Regions from separate parts of the Arthrobacter sp. NPDC092385 genome, predicted to be linked through region 3. Evidence: riboswitches for the same ligand, from Rfam matches in the RefSeq annotation. Region 3 holds a riboswitch; each other region holds the start of a gene.
What was found. A riboswitch is a leader RNA that binds a small molecule or an ion and turns the genes downstream of it on or off. The one in region 3 is predicted to bind thiamine pyrophosphate.
Positions count from the first base shown of each region.

Region 1: another riboswitch for thiamine pyrophosphate. It lies ahead of thiD (bifunctional hydroxymethylpyrimidine kinase/phosphomethylpyrimidine kinase); the one in region 3 lies ahead of ACIQCY_RS01425 (ECF transporter S component).
Region 2: another riboswitch for thiamine pyrophosphate. It lies ahead of thiM (hydroxyethylthiazole kinase); the one in region 3 lies ahead of ACIQCY_RS01425 (ECF transporter S component).

Region 1 is NZ_JBIVQL010000010.1:100,160-110,650, reverse strand. It holds gene ACIQCY_RS13790 (hypothetical protein) at 1-434, opposite strand, end outside; gene nadD (nicotinate-nucleotide adenylyltransferase) at 442-1,158, opposite strand; gene ACIQCY_RS13780 (hypothetical protein) at 1,197-1,433, opposite strand; gene ACIQCY_RS13775 (glutamate-5-semialdehyde dehydrogenase) at 1,557-2,876, opposite strand; gene proB (glutamate 5-kinase) at 2,924-4,081, opposite strand; gene obgE (GTPase ObgE) at 4,088-5,671, opposite strand; gene rpmA (50S ribosomal protein L27) at 5,790-6,050, opposite strand; gene rplU (50S ribosomal protein L21) at 6,108-6,416, opposite strand; gene thiD (bifunctional hydroxymethylpyrimidine kinase/phosphomethylpyrimidine kinase) at 6,658-8,241, opposite strand; TPP riboswitch at 8,232-8,345, opposite strand; gene ACIQCY_RS13745 (Rne/Rng family ribonuclease) at 8,450-10,491, opposite strand, start outside.
Region 2 is NZ_JBIVQL010000018.1:35,663-46,153, reverse strand. It holds gene ACIQCY_RS16620 (HIT family protein) at 1-178, opposite strand, end outside; gene thrS (threonine--tRNA ligase) at 202-2,196, opposite strand; gene ACIQCY_RS16610 (mycoredoxin) at 2,460-2,717, shown strand; gene ACIQCY_RS16605 (S-(hydroxymethyl)mycothiol dehydrogenase) at 2,815-3,900, shown strand; gene ACIQCY_RS16600 (MBL fold metallo-hydrolase) at 3,900-4,529, shown strand; gene ACIQCY_RS16595 (biotin/lipoate A/B protein ligase family protein) at 4,575-5,327, opposite strand; gene ACIQCY_RS16590 (alpha/beta hydrolase) at 5,388-6,182, opposite strand; gene thiE (thiamine phosphate synthase) at 6,243-6,962, opposite strand; gene thiM (hydroxyethylthiazole kinase) at 6,962-7,834, opposite strand; TPP riboswitch at 7,874-7,972, opposite strand; gene ACIQCY_RS16575 (aldo/keto reductase) at 8,061-9,092, opposite strand; gene ACIQCY_RS16570 (DUF427 domain-containing protein) at 9,131-9,415, opposite strand; gene ACIQCY_RS16565 (thioesterase family protein) at 9,560-10,336, opposite strand.
Region 3 is NZ_JBIVQL010000001.1:276,912-287,402, forward strand. It holds gene ACIQCY_RS01375 (FAD-dependent monooxygenase) at 1-28, opposite strand, end outside; gene ACIQCY_RS01380 (VOC family protein) at 53-700, opposite strand; gene ACIQCY_RS01385 (phosphatase PAP2 family protein) at 858-1,922, shown strand; gene ACIQCY_RS01390 (aromatic acid exporter family protein) at 2,036-3,151, shown strand; gene ACIQCY_RS01395 (NAD(P)-binding protein) at 3,238-4,659, opposite strand; gene ACIQCY_RS01400 (arsenate reductase ArsC) at 4,652-5,098, opposite strand; gene ACIQCY_RS01405 (ArsR/SmtB family transcription factor) at 5,316-5,600, shown strand; gene ACIQCY_RS01410 (low molecular weight phosphatase family protein) at 5,650-6,075, shown strand; gene ACIQCY_RS01415 (arsenic transporter) at 6,190-7,719, shown strand; gene ACIQCY_RS01420 (DUF4235 domain-containing protein) at 7,796-8,056, opposite strand; TPP riboswitch at 8,144-8,267, shown strand; gene ACIQCY_RS01425 (ECF transporter S component) at 8,331-8,939, shown strand; gene ACIQCY_RS01430 (ABC transporter ATP-binding protein) at 8,936-10,426, shown strand; gene ACIQCY_RS01435 (energy-coupling factor transporter transmembrane component T family protein) at 10,423-10,491, shown strand, end outside.

The sequences.
Region 1 (10,491 bases), on a different contig from region 3:
ACGGGCGACCGCGGTACGCCCGTCGCCGTCCCGTCGGCGGCCGTCCCGTCGGCGGCCGTCCCGTCGGCGGCCGGCGCGACAGCGCGGCCCTGTGATTGCTGCAACCTCATCTGGCGGCGGGTGGGCGTCTCGATCCTCGTGTGACCGTCGCCCGGCGTCGCCTGCGCCTCGACCAGCGCACGGAAGGCACGCAGCGCTTCCCGGTTACGGGCGCGCGCCAGCAATTCACGCTCCGCGTTCGGCTCGGGCACGGCGTCGACCGGAGCCTCGGCGGCCCGCCTGCTGCTGCGCGGGGACACGCTGTCGGTGGTCGCCGGACCGGCGCCGTCGACGGAACCCGGGTTGTCGCCGGCCGGCGTGTCCGGCCCCCCTGACGCGTCACGGTCCGCTTGGAGAGACCCGGAGACCCGTGCGTCGTCGTTTGCCTTGCTCATCGCTGATTCACCCAGTTGGTTGTTGTACGGAGCTGGGGTTGCCCCCGTGCTTTCCTTCCGTCTGAAAGGCGCCCGCGTCCTCGAGGCCCGAGGACGGCCCGTCGCCCGGCCGAGCGATCCGCCGGTACAGGCGGTGCTTGGCGATGTACTGCACGACGCCGTCCGGCACCAGGTACCAGACCGGCTTGCCCTCCCCCACGCGCCGTCGGCAGTCGGTGCTCGAGATCGCCATCGCGGGCACCTCCAGCAGGCTGACGTCGCGACCCCGTCCGTCCAGTTCGTGGCCCGGCCGGGTGACGCCGATGAAGTGCGCGAGGGACCAGAGCTCCTCCGCGTTCTTCCAGGTGAGGATCTGGGCCATCGCGTCCGCGCCCGTGATGAAGAACAGCTGGGCGTCGGGCCGCTCCACCTTCAGGTCGCGCAGCGTGTCGATCGTGAACGTCGGTCCGGGGCGTTCGATGTCGACGCGGCTGACCGTGAAACTGGGGTTCGACGCCGTCGCGATGACGGTCATCAGGTAGCGGTGCTCGGCCGCGGTGACGTCCTTGTCCGCCTTCTGCCACGGCTGGCCCGTGGGGACGAAGACCACCTCGTCCAGGTCGAACACGGAGGCGACCTCGCTCGCAGCCACGAGGTGCCCGTGGTGGATCGGATCGAAGGTCCCACCCATCACGCCCAGGCGCCAGGGCGAGCCGTCGCGATGCCGTTGCTGCAGGCCACCCATGACGTCCCGCTCGATACCGTCTGCTGCCACCAGGACTGCTAGTGCCGGTTCGCTTCGCCGTGGTCGTGATTGTTGGCGTGCTGCCTGTGCGGGTCGATGTGCTCCTCGACGGCCTCGTGGCGGTTCCGCACGTTGGAGAAGGAGACCGTGACGATCATCAGGGTGAGCAGGATGCCCATGGCGATCAGCCCGTACGCGATGGCCGGCATCGGCAGCTCGGTGTGGTGTTCCATGGCTTCGTTCGCCAGCAGTGCGCTGCCGAGGGAGTAGAGCATCGTGGTTCCTCTGTACGTCAGGTTCTGCCGGTCATTCAGCCCGGCCTGGGCATTTCTCCAATGGTACGCGCAAAGGGGCAGGCTCCTCCCCCGGCGGCGGATGCACGGTCGGCGGATGCGCCGTCAGCGGCGGATCTGCCCCTCGCCCTGCACGATCCACTTCGTCGTCGTCAGCTCCGCCAGGCCCATGGGTCCGCGGGCGTGCATCTTCTGGGTGGAGATACCCACTTCGGCGCCGAGCCCGAGTTCGCCGCCGTCGACGAAGCGCGTGGAGGCGTTGACCAGGACGGCAGCGGAATCGACTCCCGCGACGAACTCCTCGGACGAGGCGAGGCTGTTGGTGATGATGGCCTCGCTGTGGCCGGTGCTCCACCGACGGATGTGCTGCAGCGCCTCGTCCACGGTGTCGACCGTCCGCACGGCGAGGTCGAGCTGCATGTACTCGCGGCCCCAGTCCTCCTCCGTGGCCGGCACCGCGTCCGTCCCCTCCGGGAGCAGCGCGCGCGAGCGGTCGTCGACGTGGAGCGTCACGCCGGCGCGCGCGAGTGCGGCGAGGACGGCGGGAGCGGCCGTCGAACGGCTGTGCACGAGGAGGGTCTCCACGGTGTTGCAGACGCTGGGACGCTGGGTCTTGGCGTTGAGCAGGATGTCGATGGCCATGTCCTCGTCCGCGCTCTCGTCGAGGAGGATGTGCACGTTGCCCTCCCCGGTCTCGATCACGGGCACGCGTGCATTGGTGACGACCGACTGGATGAGCTCGCGTCCGCCGCGCGGGATCAGCACGTCGACGCGTCCGCGGGCCTCCATGAGCACGCGTGCGCCGTCCCTGCCGAACTCGTCGATGGTGAGGACGGCGTCGTCGGGCAGTCCGTGGTCCTCGAGGGTGTCTCGGATGATCCCGACGAGCGCCGCATTCGTGGCAGCGGCCGCACTGCCGCCGCGCAGGATCACGGCGTTGCCGCTCTTGAGGGCGAGGCCGGCGATATCGACGGTCACGTTGGGACGTGCCTCGTAGATCGCCGCCACGACGCCGAGGGGCACGCGGACCTGCCGCATCCGGAGACCGTTGGGCAGGGTCTCCGCGCGGACGGCCGTGCCGACGGGATCGGGCAGTGCCGCCAGTGCGGCGAGGGCGTCGGCCAGCCGTCCGATGCGCTCGGGGTCCAGGCTCAGCCGGTCCAGCAGGTATTCGGAGGTGCCGGACGCACGCCCGCGCTCGACGTCGGCGCGGTTGGCTTCGAGGACTAGGTCGCGTCGCGCGACGAGCGCATCGGCGATGGCGAGCAGCACGCGGTCCTTGCGGGCGCGGTTCGCGCGACCCAGGGTGCGCGATGCGACGCGTGCCCTGTCCGCGATGCCGTGGACGGCCCCGGTGAGCTCCTCCGGCGACAGTGCCGCGGCGTCGTCGGTCCGGGTGGTGGTCTCAGCCTGCAGGTCGGTCATCCCGCCATTCTATCGAGGAGCGGTGGACAGGGTTCCCGGAGGTCGTTTCATGACGCGCCGGAAGCGCGGAGCACCACGAGGTCGTTGACGTGCACGACGGAGCGTTCGTACTCGGCGCCCAGCTCGTCCGCGAGGTCGTGCGTGGAGCGGCCGAGCATCCGGGGCAGCTCCGCGGAGCTGTAGTTCACGAGGCCCCTCGCCACGACGGTCCCGTCGCCGCTGACGAGCTGCACGGGATCCCCGGCCTCGAAGGCGCCCGAGACGTCGACCACGCCCGCCGGGAGCAGCGAACGGCGGCGCTCGCCCACGGCACGCACCGCGCCGTCGTCGAGCACGAGCGTGCCGAGCACCCGCGCGAGGTGGGCCAGCCACAGCAGGCGGATCGGCTGGCGCTTGCCGGTCGCCGTGAACCAGGTGCCGACGTCGTCCCCCCGCAGCGCCGCCGCGGCGTTCGCGGTCGAGGTCACGAGGGCGGGGATACCGGACGCCGCGGCGATCGTGGCCGCCTCGACCTTCGTGACCATGCCGCCCGTGCCGACCCCCGCCCTGCCCGCGCGTCCGATCGTGACGCCCTCGAGGTCGGCCGCCGAGCCGACGAGCGGAATACGGCTGGCCCCGGCACTCGGCGGCCCGTCGTAGAGCGCGTCGACGTCGGACAGCAGCACGAGGGCCTCCGCCTTGACGAGGTGGGCGACGAGGGCCGCGAGGCGGTCGTTGTCGCCGAAGCGGATCTCGTGGCTCGCCACGGTGTCGTTCTCGTTGACGATGGGCACGACGCCGAAGTTCAGCAGCCTCTCCATCGCACGGTGCGCGTTGGCGTAGTGGGAGCGGCGGACGAGGTCCTCGGCGGTCAGCAGGATCTGGCTCACGGTGACGCCGTGGGCCGCGAAGGCCTGCGAGTACTGGGCCATGAGCAGGCCCTGTCCCACGCTCGCCGCCGCCTGCTGGGTGGACAGCTGCGACGGACGGCGCGCGAGGCCGAGCGGCGCCAGTCCCGCGGCGATCGCCCCGGAGGACACCAGGATGACCTCCGTGCCACCCGTGCGCCGTCGGGCGAGGACATCGGCGAGCCCGACGAGGGCGTCACCCGAGATCCCCCCGGTGACGGAGGTCAGCGACGACGAACCGACCTTGACGACGATCCGCCCCGCCGTGGCGAGCCCCGACCGGGACGCGAGGGGCTGCCGGGGCTGGTCCGCAACCACGCGCGCCTACTCCCCGGACTCGGCGTCTGCTTCCTGCCGGGCAGGGGCAGTCTGCGTGCGGTTCTGCACCGATTCGGTCCAGACGCCGGCCTTGCGGTCCGCTTCGAGATCGGCTCGGGCCGCGGCCTTCGCCTCCTTGCGCTCCTGGTACTCCTCACGCTTCTGCTCGCGCGTGGGCCGAACGTACTCGGCCAGGCGCAGGTCGCTGCCGCGCGGCCCGGCAAGGAGCTCGGCCCCGCCCATCATGGTCGGCTCCCAATCGAAGACGACGCCGTCGCCCTCGCCGATCACCACGGTGTCGCCGGGCTTGGCACCCGACTTGAAGAGCTGCTCCTCGACGCCGACCTTGGCGAGGCGGTCCGCGAGGTAGCCGACGGCCTCGTCATTGGTGAAGTCGGTCTGCTTGACCCAGCGCTCGGGCTTCTCACCGAGGACGCGAAAGAGCGGCAGGGCGTCCTTCTCCTCGTGGCGGATCCGGAACGGGGCCGCGTTGACTCCGCGGGGCCGCAGGACCGGAGGTTCGACCTTCGGAGGCGCGGTGGCCACGGCCTTGCGCGCAGCCTCGACGATCTCCGCCATGGCGAAGCCGAGCTGGCGCAGTCCCTCGTGGCTCGAGGCGGACACCTCGAAGACCCGGTAGCCGCGCGCCTCGAGCTCGGGGCGGACGAACTCCGCCATGTCCTTGCCGTCGGGGACGTCCACCTTGTTGAGGGCGACCAGCCGGGGCCGCTCGTTCAGGGGCACGACGTCGCCGTCGGGACCCGCGAAGCTCATGTCGACCGAGTACTTCTCCAGCTCGCCCTCGATGATCGCGAGGTCCTTCAGGGGATCGCGGTCCGTCTCGAGGGCGGCGCAGTCCAGGACGTGCACGAGGGCCGCGCAGCGCTCCACATGGCGCAGGAAGTGGTGCCCGAGGCCCTTGCCCTCGCTGGCACCCTCGATCAGTCCGGGGACATCCGCGATGGTGAAGCGGGTGGAACCGGCTTCGACGACGCCGAGGTTGGGCACGAGCGTGGTGAAGGGATAGTCGGCGATCTTGGGGCGCGCGGCCGACATCGCTGCGATGAGGCTCGACTTGCCGGCCGATGGGAAGCCGACGAGGGCGATGTCCGCGATGGACTTCAGCTCGAGGACGACGTCCCGCTCGTCGCCGGGGATGCCGAGCAGCGCGAAGCCGGGGGCCTTGCGCTTCTGGGAGGACAGCGCCGCGTTGCCGAGACCGCCCTGGCCGCCTGCTGCCGCCACGAACTCGGTACCTTCACCGACGAGGTCCGCGAGGACCTCCCCGTCCTTCGTCTTGACGACGGTGCCGTCGGGGACGGAGAGGATCAAGGTCTCGCCGCTCTTGCCGCCGCGCCAGTCGCCCATCCCGTTGCCGCCGTTCGTGGCATGCCGGTGGGGGGCGTGGTGGTAGTCGAGGAGGGTCGTCGTCTGGTGGTCGACCCGGAGGATGACGTCGCCGCCGTCGCCGCCGTTGCCGCCGTCGGGCCCACCGAGGGGCTTGAACTTCTCGCGGTGGACGGACACGCAGCCGTGGCCACCCGTGCCTCCGGATACGTGCAGGACTACGCGGTCAACGAAGCTCGCCACGTTGGTCTCCTTCTACAAATGCTTCACTGTGCCGGGTCTGGCCGGCTTAAAAGAAGGTGGGGCGAGCCGTAGAGGCTCACCCCACCCGAATGCTTTGGTGCATCGTGCGCCGGCAGAATTACTCTGCTGCGGCGCCTACGATGTTGACGACCTTGCGTCCGCGACGGGTACCGAATTCGACGGCACCTGCCTCGAGCGCGAACAGGGTGTCGTCGCCGCCGCGGCCGACGTTGGCGCCCGGGTGGAAGTGGGTGCCGCGCTGGCGGACGATGATCTCGCCGGCCTTGACGACCTGGCCGCCGAAGCGCTTCACGCCGAGGAACTGAGCGTTCGAGTCGCGACCGTTGCGAGTGGAGCTTGCGCCCTTCTTATGTGCCATGAGTTATGCCTGCCTTCGCTGAAGTGTCTTGCGGAACCGATCGGTAGCCCGAAGGGACTACGCGATGCCTGTGATTTTGACGCGGGTCAGTTCCGAACGGTGACCCTGGCGCTTCTTGTAGCCGGTCTTGTTCTTGAACTTCTGGATGACAATCTTCGGTCCACGAAGATTCTCGACGATCTCGGCAGTGACGGTGATCTTCTCGAGGTCCTCCGCTGCGGAGGTGATCTTGGCGCCGTCTACCAGAAGGAGGGCGGGGAGCTTGAACGTGCTTCCTGCCTGACCGGTGACGCGGTCAAGGGTAACGAGGTCTCCTACAGAAACCTTTTCTTGGCGGCCGCCTGCGCGGACAATCGCGTACACCACTTGGGAACTCACTTCTCTCGACATTCTTGACTTCTGATGAAAAAACCTGGGTGCGCCTCGGCAGCAATCCGGGAGGTTGCTCCTCGTGCCGAGCCCGCGCCGCGTATCCTCGACACCGCAGCCCGGGAGCTGCTCGTGCCTGATGGACAACCTGCACGGTCTGCTGACTGCACAGTCTGCAAGGCCTGCGCTGCTGCCGCCGGACATGCCGGTTAACAGGCGAGTGCACCGAGGGTCCAGATTACGCCAGTACGGCGTCTTCCCGCAAATCAGCGGGCCGGGGCGCGGCGCCCGGGCCGTGGACCCGAGGAGCGTCGAAGAAATCGCGCTCGTACACGGCGGACCATCGGAACGCCCTCAGCATGGCATCCTTGCCGGCTGCCGAGGCACTCCTGTGCGCGCGGTCCACGATCTGCTTCGCCTGCGCCGTCGCCGCCGCGAAGGCGGGGTCCGCGTAGGTGGCGATCCACTCCGCATAGGGGTGGTCTCCGCCGTGGTGGCCGGGCTCCTGATGGTCGCCTTCACGGACTTTCTCCTGCACGTGGTCGCCCACGGCGGCGTAGAGCCAGAAGCACGGCAGCACGGCCGCGACGAGCTCGGCGTACGAGCCGCGGGCGGCGACGGCCGCCAGGTGGTCGCAGTAGGCGCGCGTGACGGGACCGGCTGCTCCCTCGCCGAAGCGGAAGCCCGTCTCCCGCGCCAGCCACGTCCTGTGGAGCTCGGCCTCGGTCCGCAGGCACGACGTCGCGGAGGCCAGCCAGAACAGCTGCTCGTCCTCGGAGGGGGCCATGGCTGCCGCCCGGGCGAGCACGCCCGAGTACTCCCTGAGGTAGAGGGCGTCCTGCTGCAGGTAGTAGGCGAAGTCCGCTGCCGGCAGGCTGCCCCGAATCATCCCGGCGACGAATCCGAGCCCGAGGATCTCCCCGCGGATCGCGGCGGTGTCCCGCCAGGCGAGATCGGTGAAGCGCTGCAGCATGCGCGGATCCTGGGCGGAGTGGAAATGGTGGACGGGCCCGCTGCCGTTCCCGACGTCGAGCAGGTCGGCGGCCTCGAGTGCCCCCTCGAGCCAGAACTTGGCCTCCCGCACCGCCTGGGACCAGTCCCCTCCCACGGCCTGCCTCGTCGCGATGGCCGACGACAGGGAGCATCCCGTCCCGTGCGTGTTCGTCGTCCCGACCCGCCGGCCGTCGAAGACCAGGGCGTCCGCGGCGTCCGTCCCGGGGACGAGGAGCGCGTCCGGGCACCGCTCCCCCGGCAGATGCCCGCCCTTCACCAGCACGCTCGTGCCGAGCTGCTCCGCGAGGGCGCTGCCCTGCTCCAGTGCCTCGGGCCAGGACCGCGCCTGCCCGGCTCCGACGAGCACTGCGAGTTCCGCGATATTGGGGGTGACGAGCGAGGCACGGCGGGCGAGGTCGACGACGGCGCGCACGGCGTCGTCGTCGAGTAGCCGGGCGCCGCTCGTGGCGACCATGACGGGATCGAGCACCACGACGGGAGGACGGGCGTCGTCGAGCCACTCGGCGACGCAGCGGGCGATGCCGGCGCTGCCGAGCATGCCGATCTTCACGGCGTCGATGGCGACGTCGCCGGCCACCGCGTCGAGTTGCTGCCGCAGGAATGCCACGGGCGGGGTGTGCACTCCGGTGACGCCGAGGGTGTTCTGCGCGGTCAGCGCCGTCACGACGGCCATCGCATAGCCACCGCCGGCGCTGATGCTCTTGATGTCCGCCTGGATACCGGCGCCGCCGCTGGGATCCGAACCGGCGATGCTGAGGATATTGGGAATCCTGGAGCGTGAGCTCCTCGATGCACGGGCAGTTTCCATGGCGACATCCCTCCGCTAGGCCTCGGGCGCCGCGCGCCCACTAGATCAGGTTCGACGGGTTTGATCTCAGCCCTGCATCCGGCAGGGCACCCCGTGTCGGGATCCAGCCTATAGCAGCGGGCACGGCCCGGCTGCAGACGGCGAAGGCCGGAGTCCTCTCGGACTCCGGCCTTCGCGGCCCGTACGGGACGGGGCGGTCCCGGTGTTCCTACAGCTCCGAGGCGGGCACACCCACGCCGAAGATCAGGGGCTCGGCTGCGGACGGCTCAGGCCTCCGCGCGAGGGCCGGAGCCTTGGCGACGTGCCGCGTCCCCGAGTGCTCGGCGGGCGCCTCGGGAGCCTGCGTCTCGATCGTCGTGTCCGCTGCACCCTGGGCGCTGCGCGCCACCCGCCGGCGCGGACGCGTGCGGCGGGCCGGTCCTGCGGCCGGTTCCGCAGCGGGTGCGGCCACCGGAAGCTCCGGCGCCTTCCCGCCGTCGGACTCGCCTGCCTCCGGCGCGGGCTCGCCTGCCTGCGGCACGGACCCGACAGACTGCGGCGCGGGGGCGGGCGCGGGCGCATCGGCACCTGCACCGGCGCCATCGGCTGCCGGCTTCCTGTTGAACGCCTCGCTGAGGCTGTCCAGCGTCAGGCGTGTCGACGGCGCCTCCTGGGAGTCCTGCACCTCCTGGCGGCGGTTGTCCGCACGGGGCAGCGTCACCGTCTCGCCGTTGATGGTCAGGACGGCTTCGGTCACCTGGATGTCCGCTGGAGCGTCCGGTTCCCCGGCCGGCTCCTCGTGGGCGTGGTGCGTGGCGGCCGCGATGGTCGCGAGTGCCGCACGGGCTGCCTCCGCCTTCGCTGCACGGTCGGCGCTCTCCGCGACGGGCGCTGCGGGCTGGACGACGGCGGCGTCCTCCTGCTGTCCGCCCCGGCCCCGGTTCCGCTTGCGTTCGCTCCGGGACATCTTCTCCTGGCGCGCCTGCTGCTGGTCCTGCACAGGCGTGTGGCTGCGGTGCTCCACGGGTTCCATGTGCGTGACCACACCGCGGCCCGCACAGTGCTCGCAGTCCTCCCCGAAGACCTCGAGCAGGCCGGTGCCCATGCGCTTGCGCGTCATCTGCACGAGCCCGAGCGAGGTCACCTCGGCGACCTGGTGCTTGGTCCTGTCCCGGCCGAGGCACTCGACGAGGCGGCGCAGCACGAGGTCGCGGTTCGCCTCGAGGACCATGTCGATGAAGTCGATCACGATGATCCCGCCGATGTCGCGGAGCCGCAGCTGGCGGACGACCTCCTCGGCCGCCTCCAGGTTGTTCTTGGTGACGGTCTCCTCGAGGTTGCCGCCGCTGCCGGTGAACTTGCCGGTGTTGACGTCGACCACGGTCATGGCCTCGGTGCGGTCGATCACGAGCGAACCGCCCGAGGGCAGGAAGACCTTGCGCTCCAGTGCCTTCGAGATCTGCTCGTCGATGCGTGAGGCCGCGAAGATGTCCTCGTCGCTCGTCCACTTCTCGAGCCTGCCGACGAGGTCCGGCGCCACGTACATGACGTAGGCCTCGATGGTGTCCCAGGCCTCCTCGCCGGAGACGACGAGCTTGGAGAAGTCCTCGTTGAAGACGTCGCGGACGACCTTGATGGTGAGGTCGGGCTCGCCGTACAGCAGCTCGGGCGCCAGGGTCTTGGTCGAGCCCGCCTTGCGCTCGATCTCCTCCCACTGAGCCCGCAGCCGGTTGATGTCGTGCGTGAGCTCCTCCTCGCTGGCACCCTCGGCCGCGGTCCGGACGATCACGCCCGCGTTCTCGGGCAGGCGGTCCTTGAGGATCCGCTTGAGGCGGTTGCGCTCGACGTCGGGCAGCTTGCGCGAGATGCCGGTCATGGAGCCGCCGGGCACGTACACGAGGTAGCGGCCGGGCAGCGAGATCTGGCTCGTCAGCCGGGCGCCCTTGTGGCCCACCGGGTCCTTGGTGACCTGCACGAGCACGGGGTCGCCGGACTTCAGCGCGAGCTCGATGCGGCGCGGCTGGCCTTCGAGGCGCGCAGCGTCCCAGTTGACCTCACCGGCGTAGAGCACGGCGTTGCGGCCGCGTCCGATGTCCACGAACGCCGCTTCCATGCTGGGCAGCACGTTCTGCACCTTGCCCACGTACACGTTGCCGATCAGCGAGTCCTGCTGCGTCTTCGACACGAAGTGCTCGGCCAGGATGCCGTCCTCGAGCACGCCGATCTGGATCCTGTCGTCGCGCTGGCGCACGATCATCTGGCGGTCCACGG
Region 2 (10,491 bases), on a different contig from region 3:
CGTCGCTCAGGTGGGGCGCCCGGCAGAACGGGCACGTCTGTTCCGACGTGACCTGCTCCTGCCCTCCCTTGATGTAGGCGAGGCGGTGCGGCGTCCACAGCCGCTGGAAGGCGTCCGGCACGCCCGCCAGCTCGAAACCGTCCGTCACTGCCGGGTCGCCCGGGTAGGACGCGGGCATCCCCCGAGTGTCCGCGTCCTCCATCAGACCGTGGCCTCCCGGCTGCGTACCGCCTCCACGATCCGGCGGACGGCCTCGTCCACGGGCACCTGGTTGTCCTGGCTGCCGTCGCGGAACCTGAAGGAGACGGCGTTCGCCTCCTGGTCCTCGCCACCGGCGATGAGGACGAAGGGCACCTTCTCCTTGCTCGCCGTCCGGATCTTCTTCGGGAAGCGATCCGAGCCGGCGTCGACCTGCGCGCGGATACCTTCGGCCTTCAGCTTGTCGACGACGTCGAACAGGTAGTCGTTGAACGCTTCGGCGACCGGGATGGCGAGGACCTGCACGGGCGCCAGCCACGCCGGGAACGCTCCGGCGTAGTGCTCGGTCAGCACACCCATGAAGCGCTCGATCGACCCGAACAGTGCGCGGTGGATCATGACCGGGCGCTGGCGCGAGCCGTCCGCCGCCTGGAACTCGAGCTCGAAGCGCTCGGGCAGGTTGAAGTCCAGCTGGATCGTGGACATCTGCCAGGTGCGGCCGATGGCGTCGCGTGCCTGCACCGAGATCTTCGGACCGTAGAACGCCGCTCCCCCGGGATCGGGCACGAGCTCCAGCCCGGAGGCCTCGGCGACCTCGGCGAGGGTGCGCGTGGCCTCCTCCCAGATCTCGTCCGACCCGACGGACTTCTCCGGGTTCCGGGTGGACAGCTCCAGGTAGAAGTCCTCGAGGCCGTAGTCCTTGAGCAGTCCGAGCACGAAGTTCAGTGTCTCGGTGAGCTCGTCCTTCATCTGGTCACGGGTGCAGTAGATGTGGGCGTCGTCCTGGGTCATGCCGCGCACGCGCGTCAGCCCATGGATGACACCGGACTTCTCGTACCGGTAGACCGAGCCGAACTCGAACAGGCGCAGCGGCAGCTCACGGTAGGACCGCCCGCGGGACCTGAAGATCAGGTTGTGCATCGGGCAGTTCATGGGCTTGAGGTAGTAGTCCTGGCCGGGCTTGCGCACCGTGCCGTCCTCGTTGAGCTCCTCGTCCACGTGCATGGCCGGGAACATGCCGTCCCGGTACCAGTCGAGGTGGCCGGAGACCTCGTAGAGGTGGCCCTTGGTGATGTGCGGCGTGTAGACGAACTCGTACCCGGCGTCCGTGTGGCGCTGGCGCGAGTAGTCCTCCATGGCCTTGCGGATGATCCCGCCTTTGGGGTGGAACACCGGCAGGCCGGAGCCGAGCTCGTCCGGGAACGAGAAGAGATCCAGTTCCGTGCCGAGGCGCCGGTGGTCGCGCCGCTCGGCCTCCGCCAAACGCTCCTGGTAGGCCTTGAGGGCGTCCTTCGTGGGCCAGGCCGTCCCGTAGATGCGCTGCAGCTGCTTGTTCTTCTCGCTGCCGCGCCAATAGGCGGCCGCCGAACGCGTCAGGGCGTAGGCGTTGGAGATGAGCTTGGTGTTCGGCAGGTGCGGGCCCCGGCAGAGGTCCTGCCACACGACGTCGCCGGACTTGCGGTCCACGTTGTCGTAGATGGTCAGTTCACCGGCGCCCACCTCGACGGACGCGCCGTCCTCCTCCGTCGCCCCGCCCTTCAGGCCGATCAGTTCGAGCTTGTACGGCTCGTCCTTCATGGCCTCGCGGGCCTCGTCCTCGGACACGACCCGGCGTACGAAGCGCTGGTTGGCGTTGACGATCCTGAGCATCATCTTCTCGAGCTGCTTGAGCTCGTCGGGCGTGAACGGCTCCTCGACGTCGAAGTCGAAGTAGAAACCGTCGGTGATGTAGGGGCCGATGCCGAGCTTCGCCGCGGGGCGCAACTGCTGGACGGCCTGGGCCATGACGTGCGCGGCGGAGTGGCGCAGCACCTCGAGCCCTGCGGGGTCCTCGAGCGTGACCCCCTCCACGGACGCGCCGTCGGGCAGTTCCTGGTCCAGGTCCTTCAGTTCGCCGTCCACGCGCATGACGACGACGTCGCGCCGCTCGCTGAACAGTTCCGTGCCGGTGGTACCCGTGGTCGCCTGCTTCTCTTCGCCGTCGACGAGAAGTTTCATGGGCTGGGGCGCTGACACGGATGGTCTCCTTGATGCTGGGAAATGGGTGCCCGCAGAGGGCGCGACGGGATCCGGCCGGAGCCGGGACCGCCCTCCTGATCGTATCGGGTGGCCGGGAGGCCGACCAACAAGCTCGCCGGTGCGGGCCGGGACGGGCGGGAGGAATGGCACGGCTTCGTACAGCGTTGACACCGGTGCGGGAGACAACTTCCCGCGCATCGACACCAGAGTGCGGTACCACCGCACCCAGCATGAGGAGCACCGTGGACTACACGCCAGAAGCAGGATCCATCACCATGTTCTCCACCTCGTGGTGCGGGTACTGCCGTCGCCTGAAGTCCCAGCTGGACGCGCAGGGCATCGGCTACACCGAGGTCAACATCGAGGAGGTCGAGGGGACCGCCGAGCTCGTGGCGTCCCTCAACGGGGGCAACCAGACGGTGCCCACCGTGATCTTCCCGGACGGCAGCACCGCCACGAACCCCTCCGTGGCAGAGGTCAGGGCCAGGGTCGCCGTCTAGCCCGGGCGACCTCCGCGCACCGCGTCCGTCCCCCATATGCTGGGAGCGGTGGCTCCGTTCTCCGGGCCACCGCTCCCAGCGGAAGGACAGCGAAGACATGGTGCACAAAGTTCAGGGCGTCGTGGTGCGGGCGAAGGATGCCCCCGCCACCATCGAGACCATCCTGGTCCCGGACCCGGGGCCCGGTGAGGCGCTCGTCGACATCCTCACCTGCGGCGTCTGCCACACCGACCTGCACTACAAGCAGGGCGGCATCAACGACGAGTTCCCGTTCCTGCTGGGCCATGAGGCCACCGGCGTCGTGAGCGCCGTCGGCGACGACGTCACGACCGTGGCCCCCGGCGACCGCGTCATCCTCAACTGGCGTGCGGTCTGCGGCGAGTGCAGGGCATGCCGTCGGGGCGAGCCCCAGTACTGCTTCGACACGCACAATGCCACGCAGAAGATGACGCTCGAGGACGGCACCGTCCTCTCCCCCGCGCTCGGGATCGGCGCTTTCGCCGAGAAGACCCTCGTGGCCGCGGGCCAGTGCACCAAGGTGGATCCAGCAGCGGATGCCGCGGCGGTCGGGCTGCTCGGCTGCGGCGTCATGGCCGGGATCGGCGCCGCCATCAACACGGGCAACGTCTCGCGCGGCGACTCGGTCGCCGTCATCGGGTGCGGCGGCGTGGGGATCGCGGCCGTCGCCGGTGCGAAGCTCGCGGGAGCCACCACGATCATCGCCGTCGACATCGACGACCGGAAGCTCGAGCTCGCGAAGGGCCTCGGGGCGACGCACGTCCTGAACTCCAGGGCCGAGGACCCCGTGGAAGCCATCCGGGCCCTCACCGGCGGGAACGGGGCCGACGTCGTGATCGACGCCGTCGGGCGTCCCGAGACCTACAAGCAGGCGTTCTACGCCCGCGACCTCGCCGGGACCGTGGTGCTCGTCGGGGTCCCCACGCCAGAGATGACCATCGAGCTTCCGCTGCTCGACGTCTTCGGACGCGGCGGATCCCTCAAGTCCTCCTGGTACGGGGACTGCCTGCCCAGCCGGGACTTCCCGATGCTGGTCAGCCACTACCTGCAGGGAAACCTCGATCTCGACGCGTTCGTCACCGAGCGCATCCGCCTGGACCAGGTCGAGGAAGCCTTCGAGAAGATGCACGGCGGCGCCGTGCTCCGCTCGGTGGTGGAGCTCTGATGGCCGCGAGGGTGGAGCACCTCGTCACCTCGGGCACCTTCTCGCTCGACGGCGGCACCTGGGACGTCGACAACAACGTGTGGATCGTGGGCGACGACGAGGAATGCGTCGTGATCGACGCGCCGCACGATGCCGCCGCGATCATCGACCAGATCAACGGGCGCGTCGTCCGGGCGATCCTCCTGACGCACGCGCACGACGACCACATCCGCGCGGTCGGCGACCTCTTCGACGTCGTGCACGCGCCGATCTACCTCCACGACGGCGACCGGGAGCTCTGGAACATGGTGTTCCCGGAGCTGAGCCCCGACCAGTCCATCGCCGACGGCGACACGATCGAGGTGGCCGGCGTGACCCTGACCGCCCTGCACACGCCCGGACACTCCCCCGGATCCGTCTGCTACTACCTCGAGGAGGCCGGCACCGTCTTCACGGGCGACACGCTCTTCCAGGGCGGACCGGGCGCCACCGGACGTTCCTTCAGCGACTTCCCGACGATCATCGAGTCCATCCGCACCAGGCTGCTGACCCTGCCGCCGGACACGATCGCGCGCACCGGCCACGGGGACAGCACGACGATCGGAGACGAGGCACCGCACCTCGACGAATGGATCGCGCGCGGCCACTGACACCCGGGCGTTCCGTCCTCCGTTCAGGACGGGCGGGACGCCCCTTCAGGACGGGCGGGACGCCGCGGGTGCAGGGGCATGCGCATCGAGGCGGACCGCCGCGGTGTACGCGGCCAGCAGCGAATCCTCGACGTCGCCCACCGTCACCCCGGCAACGAGGTCCTCGGCCGCTCCCGCGGTGGCAGGCCGCCACGGGAGCCCCAGGGCCGCGTAGACGTCGGTGAGGACGGCGCGGAGGGGCGCCGAGTCCTCGACGACGATCACCGAGGAGAACAGCCACGCGCCGGCGACCACCCGCTGGGCCGTGCCCACGAGCTTGAGTGCGGGAACGCCGTCCTGCCGTCCGTGCACGCTGAACTCGCCCGGGCAGTACTCGCCCGGCACCTCGCCCACCTGCGCGTCGAGTCCGACGTCGGCGAGCACCCCGGCGAAGAAGTCCCCGAAGGCGGCGAAGCGGGCGCGCGTGCCGGCCACGGCGTCGTGCGCGGGTTCGATGTGGTCGACGACCAGGCAGCCCCGATGGTAGGCGGCCGCCCGCCCGCCGGCCCGCCTCACGAGCGGCACGAAACCCTGGTCCGCGGAGGCTGCACTCGCCCCGTCGAATCCCGGGAGCCGCGCGTCCCGCTGCCCGAAGGCGACGGTCGGGCTCGGCCGGTAGAGGCGGAGGGTAGGGGGCCGCACACCTGCGGCGACATCGCGCAGGAGCGCGATCCCGCGCTCGAGTTCTGCAGCCGCATCAGCCGATACCGGGTCGACGACGAGCGCCAGTTCGCCGGCGCCCTTCCACGGATTGCTCATCCGGCCATCGTAGGCAGTCGGTTGTGCCGGGCGCGCCCCTCGGCCTGTCGCACGGAGGCGTCAGGGTGTCGGCAGGGGCGTCCAGTCGAGCCAGAGCCCTGCCTCGATCGCGATGGCCGCCGGCACGGTGTGCGGCCCGTCGAACTCCCGGTACACCACCTCGTAGCCGCGCCGCTTGAGGGCCGGGACCACGCGCCGGCTCGTGGCATCGATCGGGAGGACGGTGTCCTCGGTGCCGTGGGAGACGAAGACGGCCGGCTGTCCGTTCTGCGGCCCGGGCGGGACGAATCCGGGCGAGAACGCGACCACCTTGCGGAAGAGGTCGCCGTTCGCCAGCCCGAGTCCCAGCGCGTAGGACGCGCCGTCGGAGAAGCCGGCCACCCCGATCCGCTCCGGGTCCACCGGGACGAACGAGAAGACCTCCTCGAGCGCCCTGTCGATGACCGCCGTGTCCGGTCCGAACCCACCACGGATGGCGTCCCACGTGCCGCCCCGCGACGCCGGCGCGAGGATGACGATCCCGAGCTGCTCCGCCGCCGCGCGCAGGACGGACAGGCCGCCCTGCGCGTCCCCGCCGGCACCGTGGAGTGCCACGAGCAGCGGGACCGGCTCATCGGTGGCCAGGGATTCCGGGACGTACACGATCGGGTCCCTGGTCCCCGCGACACCGAGCGCGCTCACCCCCGTCATGGTCGCCGGGCCGGGGTCCGCGGCGCCGGGGCGGGCGGTGAGCACGGCGGGATCCTTCGTATCCTCAGGCTGTCCTGTCTCCATGGGTCCTCCCTCGCAGGCCGTCGCAGCCACGAGGAGCGGCGCGATCATCGCACCGGCAAGCACGGATCTCCTCGTTGCCACACACGGATTCTAGGTTTTCGGGCATGCCGTGATCCCGGTTGCCGTCAACCGCGAAGTCGGCTAGCAGCGGGCGCGGAACGCCCGAACAGGTAGCCCCGGCACCGGGTCTTCGCCCGGCGCCCAGGAGTTCCAGGCGCCGAGCAGGGACCGGGCGGCTTCTGCAGGATCAGGAGCCGCGCACAGGGCGGACACGACGGCGATCCCCGCCGCACCCGCCCGGCGCAGCGGAGCGGCGTCGGCGGCGTCGATGCCCCCGATCGCCACACAGGGAAGGGCGGAAGCCCCTGCCAGGCGGGCGAAGCCGTCGACGCCGAGCGGCGTCGGATGGTCCGGCTTTGTCGCGGTGGCGTGCACGGCGCCCACCCCGAGATAGTCCACGGTGCCGGGCGGCAGGGCGTGGGCGACGGCGAACTGCTCCGCGGTGGCAGCACTCAGGCCGACGACGGCGTCGGGGCCGACGACGCTCCGCACGAGGCCGGCCGGAAGGTCGGACTGGCCCACATGCACGCCATGGACCGGGGCACCCTGCTCGCGTGCCGCCAGGTACACGTCGACCCGGTCGTCGACCAGGACGGGCACGCGATCGCCGACGGCCTCGGCCACCGCGACCAGGAGGGTGAGAAGGTCGCGGCCCCCCGCGTGCTTGTCCCGCACCTGCACGCACGTCGCACCGCCCGCCACCGCGGCCGCGACGACATCCGGGACGGTCCGCGGAGTACTCAGCAGCGTGTCGGTCACGAGATAGAGCGGCAGGTAAGACGCCGGGAGCGGCCGCGGCATCAGTCGCCGTCCGGGAGGTTCAGGCCCTGCACGACGTCGGCCGGCGTGATGGCGGCGAGCGCATCGAGGAAAGCGGGCGCGAAGGTGCCGGGACCCGCCGCAAGTGCGGCGGCCTTCTCGGCGGCGAGCGTGTAGACGCCGGTGGCGGCGGTCGCGGCGAGCAGTGCATCCGGTGTGAGGGAGGCGAAGGCGGCCATGACGGCGCCGAGCGCGCAGCCGCCGCCCGTCACGCGCGTCAGCAGAGGAGTGCCGTTGTCCACCCGGATGACCGCGCCGCGGGCGGGGACGACGGCGTCGACGGGACCGGAGATCGCGACGACCGATCCGTGGCGCTGCGCGAGCGCGCGGGCGGCGTCGAGCGCCGCTGCGGTCTCGTCGGTGGAGTCCACCCCGCGTCCTCCGCCGCCCGCGCCCGCGAGGGCGATGATCTCGGAGGCATTGCCGCGGATGATCGTGGGCCCGAGGGCGACGAGCTGCCGCGCGGCGTCGGTCCGGACGGAGAGGAAGCCCACGGCGACGGGGTCGAGGACCCACGGGGTGCCGGCAGACCCGGCGGCCTCCGCAGCTTCACGCATGGCTGCGCGCTGACTGTCGGTCGGCGTGCCGAGGTTGACGAGGACCCCCGAGGCGACGGGCGCGAACTGGCCGGCCTCCCCGGGGATGTCCACCATGGCGGGAGCGGCGCCGAGTGCGAGCAGGACATTGGCGGTGAAGTTCGTGACGACGGCATTGGTGACGCACTGGACCAGCGGCGAGGCGTTCCGGAGGTCCGCGAGCAGTGCCGCGCATGCTTCGGCGGTGACCCGGCCGTCCTGCGGCGACGCGCCGCGCTCCGGTGCTGGGGGGCGTGTCTGCGCAGGTGTCTCGGTCATGGCTGCCTTTCGCCGGTCGGGCGGAAGGACGGACGGACCGAAGGCCCGGCAGGACATCCCTTCGCCAGTATGAGCTGGATCAGGTTCGACGGGTCTCATCTCAGCCCCTCCCGTGGAGGGACACCCCGTGTCGCTGTTCGAACGATAACGCCTCGGCGCGGAGCTTCCAAGCCGGGGGCGGAAGGGCGGGCACCCGTGCAGCAGGCACGTGCACCCGCCCCAGGGATCAGCGGCCGCCCTCGATTCGGCGGCTGCGCTGCTCCCTGCCGGGGCCTCCGTAGGGGTAGTCGCTGAACGTGGGCGCGCTGACGTCGTCGAGGCGGCCGAGTTCTTCGGGTGTCAGCTCGAGGTCCGCCGACGCGAGGTTGTCCGCCAGCTGCTCCTGCGAGCGCGCTCCGAGGATCACGGAGGTCACGGCGGGCTTCGCCGCGACCCAGGCCAGTGCGACGTGCGAGGCGTTGACGCCGCGTTCGGCGGCGATGCCGGTCACGGTATCGATGATCCGCCACGTCCGGTCCTGGGCGTTGCGCTTCTCCCAGGCCTCCATGCCGCGCTGCGGGTTCTCCCCGAGCCGCGTGGCACCGGTGGGTTCGGTGTCGCGGGAGTACTTGCCGGTCAGCCAGCCGCCGCCCAGGGGCGACCACGGCAGCATCCCCATCTCTGCGTCGAGTACCGCCGGGACGATCTCGGCCTCGATCTCGCGTACGAGCAGCGAGTACTGCGGCTGCAGTGTCACCGGCAGGGAGTAGCCCCGCTGGCGGGCGATCATGACCGCCTTGGTGAGCTGCCAGCCGGTGTAGTTGGAGAACCCGTAGTAGCCGATCTTGCCCTGGACCACCGCTTCGTGGAGGAATCCGAGGGTCTCCTCCAGCGGGGTCAGCGGATCCCACGAGTGCACCTGGTACAGGTCGATGTGGTCCACCCCGAGCCGCGTCAGGGAGGCGTCCAGCGCCCGTCGGAGGTGGCGCCGGGACAGTCCGAGGTCGTTGACGTCCTCGCCCATGGGGAACCTGCCCTTGGACGCCAGGACCATCCGGTCACGCTCCGCAGGGTTCCTGGCGAGCCACCGTCCGATGATCTCCTCGGAGGTGCCGGCCGTGTAGACGTCGGCCGTGTCGATCAGGTTGCCGCCCGCCGCCGCGTAGTCGGACAGGATGGCGTGCGAGACGCCCTCGTCCGATTCCGCGCCGAAGGTCATCGTGCCGAGTGCGAGATGCGATACCGAGGTGCCGCTGTTGCCGAGTTTCCTGTACTCCATGGTGCTCCTTCGTCAGTGGACGGCGCCCTGTGCGGTGGTCATTCGCTGACCGTGACGCCCTTCCAGAAAGCGTAGTAACCACGGATGTTCTCCGCTGCTTCTTTCGGTTCCGGGTAGCTCCAGGCCGCATCCTTGTTCTGCTCACCGTCCACCTCCAGCGTGAAGTAGCTCGCCGTGCCCTTCCAGTGGCAGACGGTCTGGGTCCGGGTCGGTACGAAGTGCTCCTGCGAGATGGAGTTCCGCGGGAAGTAGTGGTTCCCCTCGACCATCACCGTCTCCGCCGATTCCGCGATGACCGTGTTGTTCCAGATTGCTTTCGGCATGATTCCTCTTCCTCGACGGTTCCCGCGCTCGCGTGAGCGCGGTGGCGCCTGCTGCCTGTCGGCGAGGGCGCGGTACCTTCCCCAACTCCCAGGGCAGCCGGAGCATTCCGGGCGCGGGCCTCCTTCGGCGGCCGGCGGGCGCGGTCAGAGCTTCCGTACGGTCAGGATCTGCTCGAGGCGGCCAAAGGGCCCGTCGAGATCGTGCGCGACGCTCGAGGTCAGCCCTACTCCGTGCCCGCCGAAGGTGACGCGGGTGTCGAGCCCCAGCCACTCGCCCCTGGGCAGGCGGTGGAGGTGGATCTGGAGGTCCACGTTGGGGAACATCCAGCTGTCCCCTCCGGGCGGCACACGCGCGGCGATACCGTTGGCGGCATCCATCATGCCGACGAGCCGCACGACGTCGGAGGTCGGCTGCTCCTCGAGCATCGAGTAGGGATTCCGCATCCACACCTGCCCGCGGCCGGGGCGGTGCCCCGGGACGACCCGGACCTCGAGCGAACGGATGAAGCCTCCGGGCCACGCCGTCATGGCCTCGTGCGGACCGGCCTCGTCCGGGCCGGGCATGCGGGGATCCTCCACCGCGGTGACGGCAGCCGTGTCCTGCGCGCCCAGCCGCCAGGCCCTCGCCACGATCGCCGTCCGCCCACCCGCCTCCATCCGGGCCTCCAGCAGTTCGATGGTCCGCCCGGGCCGGACGACGGCGGTGGAGACCTCGAACTCGCCACCCGGGATCATCCCGAGGATGTCGAAGCTGATCCGGCTGAGCTGCATGCCGTCGCGGGGCTCGCACTCGAGGAGGCATTGCGTGAGGAGACCGGAGATGGGAGCCATGTGCTGCTCCTCCGGGTTCCAGGCACCCTGGGCGTGAACGGTCGATTCGAACCTTCCGCCACCGAGGTCGCGGTAGAAAGAATCTGGCACGGGGAGATCTCCTTCATCGGGGAATGCCGGGTGGGCTGCCGGGCAGCACAAGGATGCCCGGGGGCATGGCCCGGGGCGTCGCACCCGCCCTATGCTAGTGGAGCACCTGCTCGTCCCCGCCTCGAGGCGCGGACCGGCCGATGGACCGAGGAACC
Region 3 (10,491 bases):
CGCCGTCGTGCGGTTCTGCCTGCTGCATCGTCGGATCGCCCCGCAGGAGTCGTCAGCGCTCGAGGACCGTGCAGACGCAGGCGCGGTTGCCCTCAGGATCGGCCAGGACCGTGAAGGAGGGCGCCTGGGCCTCGTCCACCACGGTGCCCCCGGCAGCGACGGCGGCGGCGATACGTGCCTCCACCGCATCGTGCGGCACCCAGAGATCGATGTGGAAGCGCTGCCGTGGTGTCTCGTGCGCGTCGGTGTGCTGGAACCAGAGGAGCGGCACCCGCCCGCCCGGGTCCGCGACGTCGTCGCCGTCCACGGCACCCGCATCGCCGGTGAGCAGCGCCGCCCAGAACGGGCCGATGGCGGCCACGTCCGCCGTGTCGAGCGCGAGTTCGACGACGGCGGGTGCCGCGGGATCGGCGATGATGCCGCGTTCTCCTGCCAGGTCGGTGATGTGGCGTGCGAGGTCCAGGTCCCGCGCGGTCACGCCAGCTGCATCATGGCTCATGAGCTTCACGTCGACATGCGGGTAGGTCAGTGTGATGTCCGGATGGTGGCCGGCCTCCTCCGCCAGATCGCCGATGGCGGTCACGAGGGCCAGGCCCGTGGCGAAGTCCCGTGTCAGGAAGCGGGCGTGGAGGGCCCGCGCCAGCTTCCGCCAGTCACCGAGGCCGGCGTCGAGGATCTGCTGCGTGCTGAGGATGCTCATGCCGCCAGTATGGCCCGTCCGCGAGGGTTGGAGAAGGTGCCACAGCCTCGTGCGGCTGGTGCCGGCCACCGGCGGAATCGGCGGAGGACCCGGCAAACAGGCCACGCAACCGCCGGCAATTGCACCCAAAGGCGCCAGGAGGTGCTAGAAGTATCTGATGGAGTTAAATACCACGGCGTCGGCGCGGTTTCCACCAGGACTGTTCCGCGTGCCCCTCACGGTGGCGGCATCCTTCACCGCCCTCACCGTACTGACGGCCGTGGCTTTCGGATTGCCCCTGCGTGACCCGGATGGTTTCCTCGGTCCCAGCTACGTGCGGCTGCCCGCGCTCCTCGTCGCGATGATCCTGGCGGACATCGCTCCGCGCACCCTGCTCGGGCGGCCCGGCCTGCGGAACGTCCCCCGCGTCGCACTGGCCGAATTCCGCAGCAGCTGGCCCGTGCCACGAATCCTGGCCACCTTCCTGGGGCTGGTCACCTTCTATCTCGCATACGTCTCGTACCGCAACATGAAGAGCTTCCTGCCGTTCGTCCGCGAACGGGTCACCGATCCGCTCCTGCAGGCGAGTGATCGCTGGCTGACCGGCGGACACCATCCCGGGGATGCGCTGCAGCAACTGCTCGGTACGGGCATCAGTGCGCACGTCCTGTCCGCCGTGTACGTGTCCTACCTCATGTTCGTCCCCGCATCGGTTGCCGCGGCCCTCGTCTGGTCCCGGCAGGTCTCCCACGGTGCCTGGTACGTGAGCGCGTTGTCCTTCAACTGGATCCTCGGTGCGGCGAGCTACTACGTGCTGCCCTCCCTGGGCCCGGTCTTCGTCGAGCGGAAGCACTTCACCGACCTTCCCGACACCGCCGTGACCGAACTCGCGGACTCCCTGTACCGGAACCGGGTGCGCGTCCTCGACGATCCGCACGCCACGGAGTCCGTGCACGGCATCGCCGCCTTCGCCTCCCTCCACGTCTCCGTGGTCGTGACCGCCGCCCTCGTCGCGCACCTGATCCGAGTGCCGCTCGTCCTCCGGGTGCTCCTCTGGGCCTACGTGCTGCTCACCGCCCTCGCCACCATCTACTTCGGGTGGCACTACCTGGTCGACGTCATGGCCGGTGCGGCGCTGGGCGCGCTGGCCACCTGGCTGGCACTGAGGGCGACCAGACCGGGACTGACGAGCGGTATCTCCTCCCCGCAGGAGATGAAGGTCCCGGCGGGAAGCACCCTCTAGCTGCCGGCCCGGAGCTCCGTCCCGGGCTCCGTGCGTGGCGTCCGGCCGCGGGCCGCGCCCTGACCGCCGCGGGCATGCAGGGCCCGCTCAGGGGCAGATGCCATACTGCGGAGATGGCCAAGAACAGAATCCTTCCCGGCCGTGGCGTTCTCGCGGCCCGCCTGAACAGCCATCTGGACGATCGCCTCCGCGCAGCCGTGGTCAATCCCCAGCTCCTCCTCGCGGGCAAGGCAGCGCTCGCCGCCGCGCTCGCCTGGATCATCGCTCTGGCCATTCCCGGTGAGGCTTCCCGCTACCCGTACTACGCGCCCCTGGGTGCGCTGCTCGCGATGTACCCGACCGTCGCCGGCACGCTCAGGTCCGGGCTGCAGACCGTCATCGGCCTCACCATCGGGATCGTACTGGCCCACATCGCGATGTGGGCGGGGGAGCCCGATGGGCTGACGATCGCCTTCGTCGTCGGGATGGGTGTGCTTCTGGCAGGTGCCCTGAAGAGGACGGCGGGCGGCGGATCCGGTATCGCCTCCGCCGGACTGTTCGTCCTGATCCTGGGCAACGACAACCTCGGGTACTCGCTGGGGTACTTCGTCCAGACGGTTGTCGGGGTCGGCGTCGGGCTGGCCGTCAGCGCGCTCATCCTGCCACCACTCAATCTCGACGACGCGGTGGGACAGATGAGCCGGCTCCGCAGGGCGGCCGCGCGGCAGCTCCAGGAGATGGGCGAGGCGCTGGACGAGGACTGGGCTGCGGATGACCCGCGCTGGGCGCAGCGGCGGGACGAGCTCACGGAGTCGGCCCGCAACGCGCGGGAGGCCCTGCAGTACGCGGACGAGAGCCGGAAGGGAAACGTCCGACGGCGCTTCCACCCGCGGGACGTGCGCCGCGACTACCGCCATGTCGAAGTCCTGGAGGTCGTCGCATTCCATACCCTCAACATCACGAACATGCTGCAGGATGCGCTCCATGGGACGTCCCGTGAGCACCCCCTGCCGAACGCGGTCCGCCCGCCCCTGCGGGAGGCCTTCACCGCTGTCGGGGATGTGCTCGATCTGTGGACGGTGGAGGAGAACGACGCCGAGACGTTCCAGGCAGCCGAGAGCAGCCTCGCAGCGCTCGAAGCCGCAGCGTACGAGGCCTCGTCCCGCGATATCCCCTTCGGGGCAGCAGCCGCGATCGCGATGAGCCTGCACCGTATCCTGCAGGCGGTGACGCCCGACCGTCACATCTAGGGTGAGGGCCGGTCCGCGATGCGCTTCACGGACGGTGCGCACGCCTGGCGCTGGTCCGTCCCCCGGCCGTTCCGGCCCCGGTCCGATCAGCGGTCGGGGTCGCCGGACCGTCCGTGTGCCGCGCCGGTGGGGAATCCGATGCTGAGGAGCTGCGGCGCCGAGCAGCATCCGCCGGCATCCGGGACATCTGCCGGAGCTGCGCCGGCTGCGGAGTCCAGGTCCGTGCTGCAGACACCCGTCCCGGGCAGCTCGAGTTGCAGGCGGGAGGCAGCCTCGAGGTCACCCGCGATCGCGGCGGTGACGGAACGGACCTGCTCATACCCGGTGGCCAGCAGGAATGTGGGGGCTCGCCCGTAGGACTTCATCCCGACGAGATAGAAGTCCTTCTCGGGATGCGCCAGGACGTCGGCGCCGTGGGCTGGGACTGTTCCGCAGGAATGGAATTCCGGGTCGATCAGGGGCCCGAGGGCACGGGGTGCTTCGACAGCCGGATCCAGTTCGAGGCGGAGCTCGCGCAGCATGTCGAGATCGGGGCGGAACCCGGTGGCGGGCACGAGGACGTCGACGTCGACGGTGCGGGGACCGTCCGGCGTCGACGCCGTGACGGCGAGGGCCGATCCGGTCCCGGTGAGCGAGGTGATGGCGAAGCCGGCGATGAGTTCGACGACGCCGTCCCTGACGAGGGTCCTCAGGCGGCTGCCGAGTGCGCCGCGGGCGGGCAGGCCGTCGAGGTCCTCGCCGCCGTAGAGGCGTTGGGCCGACGCACTGCCGCGGACGGCCCAGAGGATGCGGGTGCCGGGCTCGTTCCGGGCGACCTGACCGAGGTTGATCAGGGTGTTCGCAGCGGAGTGGCCGGCGCCGACGACCATGACCGTCCTGCCTGCGAACCGTCCCCGTTCAGCGCCGACGACGTCAGGCAACGGACCGGTGATGAATCGGGATGCCGCGCCTTCCCCGGGTGCCGTCAGTCCGGCCTGTCCGAGCGGGTTGGGTCGGCTCCAGGTGCCGGAGGCGTCGATGACGGCTCGCACGAGGTGGTCCGTGGTGCCCCCGGGTGCTGTGACCCGGACGAGGAACGGTGTGGTGTCGCGGTCCTTGCTGCGGGTCTTGTCCATGCCGAGGCGGGTGACTGCGATGACCCGGCTGTCGAAGTGGAGGGCATCGGTGATGGCTGGGATGGCGGCGAGGGGTTCGAGGTAGGACTCCACCAGTTCCCGGCCGTACGGCAGTGCGGTACGGCGCGGTTCGGTCCAACCGGTGGGTTCAAGCAGCCGGCGGGCTGCGGGGTCGATGTCGTACTCCCAGGGCGAGAACAGGCGGATGTGCCCCCACTGCCGGATCGCCGCACCGACGCCGGGCCCCTGCTCGAACACGATCGGAGTCAGGCCCTGCTCGAGCAGGTTGGCGGCCGCCGAGAGGCCGATGGGTCCAGCGCCGATGACGGCGACCGGAAGGCCGGTCGCACCACAGCCGGTGGCGGAGCGTGTTCCGGGGGTGGCCTCAGGCATGAGCGGTGGTCCCGTCGGTGGGCAGGAGTTCGCTGATGAGCTGCTGGATGCGGCCCTTGATCTCGTCGCGGATCGGGCGGACGGACTCGACACCCTTCCCGGCGGGATCCTCGAGCACCCAGTCCTCGTACCGCTTGCCCGGGAAGTACGGGCACTCATCCCCGCAGCCCATCGTGACGACGACGTCGGAAGCCTTCACGGCCTCGGCGGTGAGGACCTTCGGGGTCTCGGCGGTGATGTCGATGCCCTCTTCCTGCATGGCCTCGACCGCCGCCGGGTTGACCTGATCGGCGGGCTGGGACCCGGCGGACAGAACCTCGATGCGCCCCTCGGAGAGGTGGTCCAGGTATGCGGCGGCCATCTGCGAACGTCCTGCGTTGTGGACGCAGACGAACAAAACCGACGGCTTCCTGCCCTCGGTGGTCGTCTCGATGCTCATGGTGATCCTTTGTTCAGCGCCTGTGCGGAGATCGACAGGTTTCGATGTCGAGTATGGGGAGATATATCGATGATTGTCAATGTCGAGGTACGGTGGGTGTATGACGACGATCTCCGAGCCCAGGACAGCGGACCTCGCAGCGACCGGAGCCGCCGAAGCGGCCCCTGATGCTGCGGGTGAAGAGGTCCCCTGCTGCGTGCCGTCGGGGGCTCCTGCGATGAGCGCGGACCGGGCCGAGGAACTGGCGAGGCAGTTCAAGGCGATCGCCGATCCGAACCGTCTGCGCCTGATCTCGCTGATCTCCTCGAGCGTCGGGAACGAGGCATGCGTCTGTGACCTCACCGAGCCGCTGGATCTCGGGCAACCGACCGTGTCGCATCACCTGAAGATCCTTGTCGACGCAGGCATCCTGCATCGTGAGAAGCGCGGTGTGTGGGCGTATTTCTCGATCGTGCCCGGCGCCCTGGACTCCCTCGCCGGCATCCTCACCGAACCCCGGTGACCCCTGACCTCTCCGGGCCCCTGCCCGCCCAGAAGAATCGAGAATCCCTGTGAGTTCCAAGGCCGACAAGCCCTCCGTCCTGTTCGTGTGCGTGAAGAACGGCGGCAAGTCCCAGATGGCCGCCGGGCTCATGGACAAGGTCGCCGGGGACTCCGTGGCGACGGCGTCGGCCGGGTCGAAGCCGGGCTCCGCGGTCAACGGCCTCTCGGCCGAGGTCCTGGCGGAGGTGGGGGTGGACATCAGCCAGAACGTGCCTCGTCCGACCACCGTCGCGGACCAGAGCCAAGCGGACCTCGTGGTCATCCTCGGTGCTGAAGCGCAGGTCGACGAGGTCGAGGGCACTCTGTACGAGCGCTGGGAGACCGACGAGCCCGGCGACCGCGGTATCGACGGCATCGAACGCATGCGCCTGGTCCGCGACGACATCCTCGAACGCGTCACAGCCCTGCACGCCACCCTGATGGCCCGTAGCTGACCAGTGCCGACGCGGTCGTCGGCAGCCGGTCCCATCTGCTTCGTCTCCAGGCCCTTCCCTGCCCTCTTCCGTGAGTTCCTCCCGCGTGTTCCTCCCATAAGGAGTCCTGCTGCCATGACTGTGGTCGCCATCCTGATCTTCCTCGCCACCCTGACCCTGGTCATCTGGCAGCCCCGAGGCCTCGGCATCGGCTGGTCCGCCCTCGGTGGTGCGGCGGTGGCCCTCATCACCACGGTGGTGAGCCTGTCCGACATCCCCGTCGTCTGGGACATCGTGTGGAATGCGACGTTCGCGTTCGTGGCGATCGTCATCATCTCCCTGATCCTCGACGAGTCCGGGTTCTTCACCTGGGCAGCGCTGCACGTCGCACGGTGGGGCAGGGGTGACGGGCGACTGCTGTTCACGCTCATCGTCCTGCTCGGGGCAGCGATCGCGGCGGTGTTCGCGAATGACGGGGCGGCGCTGATCCTCACGCCGATCGTCATCCAGATGCTCCTGGCCCTGAAATTCCCTGCCAGGGCGTCCCTCGGGTTCATCATCGCGTGCGGGTTCATCTCCGACGCCGGCAGCCTGCCCCTGGTCGTATCGAACCTGGTCAACATCGTCACCGCGGACTTCTTCGACATCGGCTTCGCCCGCTACGCGGCCGTGATGGTCCCGGTCGGCATCGTGTCCGTCGCGGCCAGCCTCGGCGTCCTGCTCCTGTTCTTCCGCACAGCGATCCCACGCCGCTACGACGTCGCCGTCCTCGCCAGTCCGAAGTCCGCCATCGCGGACCCGCTGACGTTCAGGGCCGGCTGGGTGATCCTCGGGGTCCTGCTCGTGGGCTACTTCGCCGCCGAACCACTGCACATCCCACTCTCCGCCGTCGCGGGAGCCGGAGCCGTCGTCCTGATGATCGTCGCCTCCCGCCGGCCGGCCTTCCTCTTCCCCCGGACCAGCACCCTCACCGGCGCGTCCGCAGTGCCGGGATCGACGCCAGGATCACCTGAAGGCGCCGAACGGGCAGCGGACCCCGACTACGAGACGGTCGGTGCGTCCCACCGGTCGACGGCACGTCCTCACGGTATGCCGGTCACCCGCGCCCCCGCCGATTCGGACCGGGGTGATGAAGGATCTGCACAGGGTGGCGCGGCCGCCCTCCCGCACGGGAGGATCTCCGTTCCACGGATCCTGAAGGAAGCGCCCTGGCAGATCGTCCTGTTCTCCATCGGCATGTACCTGGTCGTCTACGGGCTGCGGAACCAGGGCCTGACCGACGAGCTCGCCAGCGTCTTCTCCACCATCGGCACCGGCGGGGTACTCATCACCGCACTCGGCGTCGGCGTCATCGTCGCCGTCCTCGCGTCCCTGATGAACAACCTGCCCACCGTCCTCATCGCATCGTTGGCCATCGGCTCCGCAGGAGCTGCCGGGCTGACTCAGGAAGCCATGATCTACGCCAACGTCATCGGCTCCGACCTCGGGCCGAAGATCACCCCTATCGGCAGCCTCGCGACCCTGCTCTGGCTGCACGTCCTGGACCGCAAGGGCATCCACATCGGCTGGGGCCAGTACTTCCGGATCGGCATCGTGCTGACCATCCCCGTGCTCGTCATCACCCTCCTCGCCCTCGCCGGATGGCTCACCATCATCGGCACCTGAGCGCCAGGAGGGGGCCCGCCGCGTACCCCGTACGCGAAACGGCGGGCGCCCCTCCTGCACCCCTGCCGGGAAGGGCTCAGGTCAGGTCGCGTGTCTTCGAGAAGCGGTCGATCGCCTTCTGCGTCGAGCGGTTGGTGAGCACCTGGATGGTCGTGCTGACCGCACCCGAGATCACGGCGAACACGAGGGCCGAGCGCAGGGTGTTCTCCAGCCCGTCCTTGCTCTTGGGCGGGGCCTCACCGGTGATCTTCTCCCACAGGAAGTCGACGAGCTTGGTCCCGACGAAGCCCGCACCCACGCTCATGCCGGCGCCGAGCAATTTGAACACCACGTTCATGGTTTCTCCTTCTAGTCCGATAGTCCTGGGCCTAGCCTAGCCGCGGCCCACGCCCCTCCGCAGGTGTAGGATCGGTAGCGCTCAACCAACAAACGACAGGGGAGCGCCGATTCGCAGCAGGCTGCGGAACGGGCGCTGAGAGTGCGGACCGCCGCAGACCCTCGAACCTGATCCGGCTAGTACCGGCGAAGGGAGTCGAGTTCTCAGAGTGCACGGATGCTGCTTCAACGGCAGTCCGGCACTCTCCCCTCCTGTACCTCAGGAGGACATCACCATGGCATCACCAACGGCCCTCAAGGGCACCTCTCCGCGCACCAACCAGTGGCGCGTCGTCGACATCGTGGTGGCCTCGGTCATCGCGGTCGCCGTCGGCGTCCTGTTCTTCGCCTGGTCGGCCGGCTACTCGGGCATCAGCGTGCTCACCGCCGGCTTCCCGCCCCTGGCGGGCCTCTACTCGGGCGGCTGGCTGATCGCGGGAGTGCTCGGCGGGCTGATCATCCGGAAGCCCGGCGCCGCCCTCTACTGCGAGGTGCTCGCGGCCGCGGTCTCGGCGCTCATCGGCACCCAGTTCGGCATCCTCGTCCTCGTCTCCGGGCTCATCCAGGGACTCGGGGCCGAGCTGGTCTTCCTGCTGTTCCTGTACCGGAAGTGGAACCTGCCCGTGGCACTGCTGGCGGGCCTCGCAGCGGGGCTCGCCCTCGCGATCAGCGAGAACATCATGTACAACGCGCTGTGGACCATCGAGTTCAAGGTCCTCTACACCGTGTTCGCCGCCATCTCCGGCGTCGTCATCGCCGGCCTGCTGTCCTGGCTCGCCATGCGCGGCCTCGCGAAGACGGGCGTGCTGTCCTCCTTCGCCGCGGGCCGCACGGCGGACGTGTGACACCAGTCGACGCGCTATCCCCGGGAGCGGTGCACGTCCGCGCCCGGGGATGGGGCTGGCGCCATGCCGGCAGGAAGGCGTTCGCTGCGCGCCGGCTGGACCTCGACATCCAGCCGGGGGAGCGGGTCCTGCTCCTCGGGGCGTCCGGCGCGGGAAAATCCACCGTGCTGCACGGCCTGGCCGGGGTGCTCGGCACCAACGACGAGGGCGAGCAGGAGGGTGAGCTCCTGCTTGACGGCGCCCCGCCCGCTACGGCGCGGGGACGCGCAGGGCTCGTCCTGCAGGATCCGGAGACGCAGGTCGTGCTGGCGCGCGTGGGCGACGAGGTGGCCTTCGCTGCCGAGAACCTCGCCGTGCCGCGGGAGGAGATCTGGCAGCGCGTGGGACGGGCGCTCGACGACGTCGGCCTGGACCTCCCGCTCGACCACCCCACCACCGCGCTGTCCGGCGGGCAGAAACAGCGCCTCGCGCTCGCGTCCGTGCTCGCGATGGAACCCGGCCTGCTCCTGCTCGACGAACCCACCGCGAACCTCGACCCCGACGGCGTGCTGGAGGTACGCGACGCCGTCGTCCGGGTCCTCGAGCGGACCGGGGCGACGCTCGTGGTCGTGGAGCACCGTGTGGCGGTGTGGGCCGACGTCGTCGATCGCGTGATCGTGCTCGATGCCGAGGGCGGTGTCCTCGCGGACGGTGCCCCGGCAACCGTGCTCAGCCGGGAGGAGACGCGAAGCCGGCTCGCGGCGGCAGGCGTATGGGTCCCGGGCCTCCGGCCTCCCGTGGGCGGGCGGGTGCCCGGCGGCGGCGGGGAGGTGCTCCTCTCGGCGCACGGCCTGGCCGTGGCCAGGACGAAGCGCGGGCCGGCCGCCGTGGAGGACCTCGGGCTCGAGGTGCGCGCTGCGGAGGCCCTGAGCATCACCGGGCCGAACGGTGCGGGGAAGTCGACGGCGGCGCTCACGCTCGGCGGCCTCCTCCGTCCGCGGGCCGGGACGCTCGAGGCGTCCGCCCGGCTCGCCGGCGAGGCCGGGAGGAACCCGTTCCGCTGGCGCTCCTCCCAGCTCGTGCAGCGCATCGGCACGGTCTTCCAGGAGCCCGAGCACCAGTTCCTCACGGCGAGCGTCGCGGAGGAACTCGAGTTCGGGCCGAGGAGGGTCAGCGGGAGCGCGGACCCCCGGCGCATCGCCGAGCTGGCCGAGCGGCTCCGGCTCACCCATCTGCTGAAGGCCAATCCGTTCACACTGTCCGGCGGGGAGAAGCGCCGCCTGTCGGTCGCGACGATGCTCGCCACAGCCCCGCGCATCCTCATCCTGGACGAGCCCACCTTCGGCCAGGACGCCGGGACCTGGGCCGAACTCGTCACCCTGCTGCGCGAACTGATCGACGACGGCGTGGCCGTCCTCTCCGTGACGCACGACGCCGACTTCATCGGCGCGCTCGGCGGAGCATCGCTGCACATCATCGGTGGAGCGGGACGGCTGGTGTCCCGATGAGCAGCGACTACCTGACGCCGGTCCTGACCGGGAAGACCCTCGTGCGGGCCAATCCGGTGTCCAAG